2 regions of the Thermosediminibacter oceani DSM 16646 genome follow, and region 1 is predicted to be linked to the other one. Evidence: riboswitches for the same ligand, from Rfam matches in the RefSeq annotation. Region 1 holds a riboswitch; the other holds the start of a gene.
The links. A riboswitch is a leader RNA that binds a small molecule or an ion and turns the genes downstream of it on or off. The one in region 1 is predicted to bind cyclic di-GMP.
Positions count from the first base shown of each region.

Region 2: it holds a riboswitch for cyclic di-GMP, as region 1 does, so the genes downstream of both, istA (IS21 family transposase) here and TOCE_RS11160 (flavin reductase family protein) in region 1, are expected to answer to the same signal.

Region 1 covers NC_014377.1:2,214,600-2,217,727, forward strand. The annotation lists gene TOCE_RS11150 (GntR family transcriptional regulator) at 1-221, opposite strand, end outside; gene TOCE_RS11155 (EamA family transporter) at 392-808, shown strand; gene TOCE_RS11160 (flavin reductase family protein) at 805-1,317, opposite strand; cyclic di-GMP riboswitch class I at 1,604-1,689, opposite strand; gene TOCE_RS11170 (molybdopterin-containing oxidoreductase family protein) at 1,785-3,128, opposite strand, start outside.
Region 2 covers NC_014377.1:1,604,871-1,607,998, reverse strand. The annotation lists gene istA (IS21 family transposase) at 1-902, opposite strand, end outside; cyclic di-GMP riboswitch class I at 1,246-1,334, shown strand; gene istA (IS21 family transposase) at 1,558-3,072, shown strand; gene istB (IS21-like element helper ATPase IstB) at 3,066-3,128, shown strand, end outside.

The sequences.
Region 1 (3,128 bases):
ACTATTACCCCCTTGTTAGGGATGCTCGATACCAGCCCTTCCAGCTCCAGCTGCCTTATAGCCTCCCTCACCGGCGTGCGGCTCACGCCCAGTTCCCTAGCTATCTTCAACTCTATAAGGCTTTCACCGGGCTTATACACACCGTTGAGAATGGCGTTTTTCAGGTGCTGGTATATTTTGTTTCGGAGGGAAGACCCCCCTTCCTGGGTTTGGCTGAACATAAAATTTGCCCTCCTCGCTCCACGCCTTCTATGTTTATTTTACTATAGGTTTTTTGATTTTGAAAGCAGGGATTTTCCAGGGCCCAAAATGGTATAATTATAAAGGCATGTGCTGGCGGTCGTGCCGGCACATAAACATCCCATGAACATATCTATAAGGAGGATACGACATGAAATCCTATATATTTGCTCTACTCACGGCTTTATTCTGGGGAGCCGCACCAATTCTGGGCAAAATGGGTCTTGCAAAGCTGCCGCCCTTCCTGGCCCTGTCGCTGCGTTCCTTTACGATAAGCGCCGTCCTGCTCGCTACCGGTTTGCTTTCGGGCAGTTTTAAAAACCTCTCAATAGAAACTAGATCCTTCCTCTTTATCGCCGGGGAGGGTTTAATGGCATCATTGCTCGGACAGCTGGCCTATTATTACGCCCTCAAGTACAGCGAAGCTTCAAAGGTCGTCCCCATAAGTTCTGCTTTTCCGCTGGTCACGGTTGCTCTGGCCTTTCTCTTCCTGCGCGAGAGCCTGACGCTTAAAAAATTTTTCGGCACCCTGCTGGTCATTCTGGGAATTATATTGATAAGGGGTTAGTCCTCATCCCTCATCCTGACAGCCAGTATCTCCCCAAAATACAGGACGTGATAATCCCCGGTGCCGTAGTATAATGCCTTTACCTCGGCCGGAATCTGCTCGGGGTGAAGGGGAGATTTGTAAATGATGCCGCATTCAAAGTGTATATCGCACCCGTCTATTACCGGGGTGTCCACCGTCTTGCCCGGCAGGAGTGAAAGGCCGCATTCCTTGAACTTGTCTACGTCTCTTCCCGATTTGGTGCCGCATATTTTCAGTGCGTCCTTCATCCGATCGTTCAGGGGAAAACTGACGGTGAAACTCGAGGCCTTTTCTATTAGGTCGAAGGTATATCTGGAAGGCCTGACCATTGCCATGAAAACCGGCCTGTGCCACACGTAGCCAAGGGTCCCCCAGGCAATCGTCATTGTGTTTATCGTGTCGCCGCTTTTTACGGTCAAAAAAGCGCCCTTTTTCAGCTGTTCCAGGACTTTTTCGGCTACTTCTTCGATACGAACGTCTTTATACACAGCTCATTCCCTCCAGTAAATTCAAGTTTTGATTTAATAACGCCCCCGCAAAAGCTTAATGCGGGCTTTCTATATAGATTGTAGCATTTTTTTGAAAATAATACAAATAATACGTTGCGGTTTACGGTGTTACTGTTTTAAGTTATCACATAGCCGATCTTTGTCATCGGGCATATAAAAACCCGACTGGAAATCATGTCGGGTCGGCCCATATATTGAATTTCCCTCGAAAGACAAAAAATCCCCGAGCTGCCGAAGGGGGATGTGGATTTGCTTTAAAAGCACCATCGGCAGCCCGGCTACCATAGCATTAAAAGCTTTATATCCGCAGCTTGGCACTCCAGCTTTTCGGCTGGTTTGCACTTTGGTATACTTGTTCATTTCAGGTTAATTATCCCATATATTTTATATTTTGTCAATAATGAATTGTTCAACCAAAAAGCCTTTAGCACCTTTCTGATCACTTGTTAAGGGCTTACGGCCCTTATGCCCACCTTAACATCGTATAGCGCAGCGCACGCCCCCATTTCGGTGGTGCGGGAAGGTATGAGGAAATTGGGACATGCACCGCTTTCCACGTTCCAGCCCGACTCCAGACTGACGGTGTCCTTTCTCATGCCGCGTTCGAAATACACCCTGGCTCTTATGCTACCCATGTCGTTGTAAATTTCTACTTCCTGCCCTTCTTTTAATCCCAGCCGGATCCCCTCTTCGGCACTGATATACACTTTTGGAAAGGGATTTAATTTTCTAATATATTCGGCCACTTGGAATTGAGAGTGTATACGGTACCGGGAATGGGGGGTTATGAAGTGGTACGGGTAGCCGTCGTCCTCGCAAGCAGGAGCCACGTAGGTGGCCGTGGGAGGCTGGCCTTCGGCCAGGGCTTTTTCTGAATAAAATTCGAATTTGCCCGACGGCGTGCGGAATTTTTTATCCTGCCAGGCCACATCCGGCACGAAGGAGTTTTTTATATGCCCCTTTTCTCTTAGAACGGAAAGGTCCACCCCGAATTTTCCAAAAGCCCCGGTGGCGTATTCCAAAAATTCCTCCCGGCTCTTCCAGGGGAAATCCTCAAGTCCGATTCTCCTTGCAAGCTCAATGAAGATCTCCTCGTCGGGCCTTGCCTCCCCGACGGGCTCGATGACTTTGGGGCAGTAAAAAATCCAGGGGCTCCAGGAGCTTACCTTGACGTTTTCCTCCTCGAAAAAGGTGGTGCACGGCAGCACCACGTCGGCCTCTTTTGCCGTGTCTGTCATGAACATGTCTATAACGACAACGGTTTCGATATTGTTCAGGGCCTTTCTCGTCATGGCCGTGTCCGGCACGTTTACGACGGGGTTTGCGTTTGTTATGAACGCTATTTTAACGGGCGGGTCCTGGGCCTTCAAAATTCCGCGGGCCATGCTGGACAGGTCCATGAGCCGCCCGGTCCCGACCGGTGCCGCTCCCTTCACGAAACTTCCTACGTACCAGTATGTATCGATACAGTAGGATACCCCGGCCCCCGGCTTTCCGATGTTGCCCGTAACTGCCGCCAGGGCGTCGACAGCTCTTACGGCGTTGCCGCCTCCCCTGTACCTCTGCAGTCCAAATCCGAGCAGGGTGGTGACGGGGGTATTTTCCGCGTAGAAAAGAGCAAGGCGCACTATATCATCAACATCCACCCCGGTGATCTCCGAAACCCTCCCGAGCGGGTAGTTTTCCAGGGTCCTCCGGAATTCTTCAAACCCATAAGTGTATTTTTCTATGAATTCGCGGTCGATTTTACCCCATTCTACGAGGTACCGGCACGCCCCCAGGGCCAGGGC
Region 2 (3,128 bases), 610 kb from region 1:
AGGAATTTTTGGTATCTGTCAGAGGCAGGGAGTGGTTTGAGGTTTTCTTCCTTCAGGCGGTCAATAGGCTTTTCCCCGGTGGTGCCGTGAATCCTCCTGTTTTTCTTTTCGCACCACACTATTGCCTGGTGGTTTAAGTCACCGTAGTTTATGAACTTCCTACCCGGCAGGAAGTTGCTTTTGACAAAGTCTATTCCGCTTTCTACTTTGCCTTTGGTCTGTGGACGTCGTGCTCTGCACACTTTAGGGGTAAATCCAAGGGTTACAGCCAGGTCTTCAAAGATGGAGTTCCATATGGGCTTTCTGTTTTCTCCGGTGCCAAGTATTACGGTCTTCATTCTGTCGGTAAGGACTATGTCGGTCACTCCGCCGAAGTATTCAAACCCGCGGATCAGGCAGCGGATGAAGGTATGTATGTCGCAGCGGTTTGTGAATTCTACGTATATGGCTCTGGAGTAACCCAGTACCATGACGAAGACGTAAAGCTTACGTATTTCGCCGGTTTCCTCGTCAATGTAGGTGTATTCGCCCCAGTCGACCTGGGCCTGCTGGCCGGGCTTGGTTTCGTAGCGGCATACGGCAGGAACCTGTTTTGGGGGTCTAAATTGTCTTACATAGTCCCTTAAGATAGTGCGGCCGCCGGTATAGCCTTCTTCTTTGATTCTTTCGTAGATAACTTCGCAATTGAATATACCAAGATTTATGAGCTCTTGAATGGTATCTTTGTATGGATCGAGCTTTGATCCTCTTTTGGGATGCGGCTTCCTTTCGGGAATGCCCTCTGCCCTTAAGTATTTTCTTACCGTATTCCTTGAACGGCCTGTTTCTCGTGCAATTGCACGGATGCTCTTGCCCATTGCTCTTAATTCGTGTAACATGATAATAGATCCACTCCCTAGCACTTATTTCCCTCCGATCTTTTGGCTGGTATCAGAGGGATATTTCGCCAGGGGGTGGGTCAATTCCTTTTCGTTGCTCCTGGGTCAATTATACACCGGCGGTGACATCAACCACCTCCTTATGTTTGTCCCTTGTTATTTAAAGAGTAAATAAGAGGGTATTTTAATACCCCCCTATTAAAAAATTTTTAATCCTTCCCATTCGGGATACGATTAATTTCTTTTTTATGTCCTTTTTCGGGAATAATTTGGGATTAAATATTTACGTATTCGGCTATATCGGCAGGAAAATTAAGGAATATGGAAATATAAATTTTAAAATTATCAATTAAAGAGAAATAATACACAGAGAAAAGGGTAAACTCAATGAAAGGTAGGGGTGCAAAAGCCATAGGGTCTAAGGTGCATTTACATTATAACAGCATGGCTGCCGCTGAATAAAAAGATCTGGCTAGCTTTCTTTTTCGGCGGCGATTCTTTTTTGGTTTCAATGTTGTTTATTGCATAATTAAAATGGACAGAGTTGCAAAATAAAATCCCCACTTTTGCAACTCAAAAATCCCCAAATTTGCAAAGGTCATTGCAGGCACCCCTAAAAACCTTTACCCTTGTAGTTAGGGAAATCTTAACTGCAAGGGAGGATTGGAGGATGCTCACAATGACCCATATTGATAATATCAGAAAAGCGTTCTTTATGAAAGGGCAAAATATCAGCGAGATAGCCCGGGAATTCCAAAAAGACCGAAAAACTATACGCAAGTATATTTATCAAGAAGACTGGAACACCAGGGTTAAAGTTGAAGAAGTTAAACATACCTTCCCAAAACTCGACCCTTTCAAGGCGGATATAGATCAGTGGCTTGAAGAAGATAAAAAAGCTCGCAAAAAGCAGAGGCATACCGCCAAAAGGATTTATGACAGGCTCTGTGAAAAATACCAAGATAAGTTTAACTGTTCTTACCGCACCGTAGCAGGCTACGTAGCCATGAGAAAAAAAGAATTGTACCAGGACAACTCATGTCGTCTGCCGCTGGAACATATCCCGGGTGAAGCGCAGGTGGATTTCGGTGAGGCAGACTTTTACGAAAACGGGACGCTGCATCACGGATTTTATCTGAACCTGTCGTTTCCCTACAGTAACGTAGGATATACCCAGCTTTTCAAGGGAGAAAACCAGGAATGCCTGTTTCAGGGACTTAAGGACATATTTGAACACTTGGGGGGAGTACCCCGTAAGCTATGGTTTGATAACGCCAGCACTATCGTGAAACTCTCGAAAAATGGAGAGCGCAAACTAACCGACGCCTTCCTGAGGTTCAAGCAGCACTATGGTTTTGAAGCGGTATTCTGTAACCCTGCTTCCGGCCATGAAAAGGGTAATGTGGAAAACAAGGTGGGATACCACCGGCGCAACTTCCTTGTCCCGGTCCCCAGGTTTGAAAAGCTGGAGGATTTTAACCGCGAACTTTTACGATTGTGCGACCGGGACATGCACCGCGAACACTACCGGAAGGAGGCATCCATAGCCGAACTTTTTAATGAAGACCGTAAGGCTCTGCTTGAGCTGCCTACCGTTCCTTACGAGGTAGCCGGTTACATAACAGTCAAAACCAACGCCTACGCCAAATTCAGCTTGAACGGTGGAAAGCACCTATACTCTACCGCCCCCAAATACGCCAACAGCCGGGTGCTTGTAAAGATAACAGCCCATGAGGTCATACCGCTGGATGAGAGCCACCGGGAAATCGTGCGCCACCGGCGGCTTTACGGGGACAACAAGCAAGAAAGCATGGACTGGCTGCCATATCTTACCCAGCTTTCCCGCTGTCCGGGAGCCCTTAAGTATTCGGGAATATACAGCATGCTGCCGGACCCACTCCGGGAATACCTCGACGGCTTAAGCAAAAGTGAGCGCGGCAAAGCGCTCAAGGCTTTGGCTGTGCTTTGTACCAAAAGCAGTTTTGAACAGGCTGTGAACGCTGTAGCCGAGGCTCTCCTTTACGGAGTGCAGGATTTAGACAGCCTCGTAGCCATCCATAACAGGATAACGGGTATAACCCCGCAGTTGGAGCCGGTAAAGATTCCGGAAGGGGTTCCTGAACTCACTGCATTCCGCTTCAATGCAGAAGACTATGACAAAGCCTTTCTGAAAGGCGGTGCCAATTTATGCTGAAGGACGAAATCGCCGCCTGCTGTAAAGCATTAAAACTCAGCCGCAATCTAGTGGAA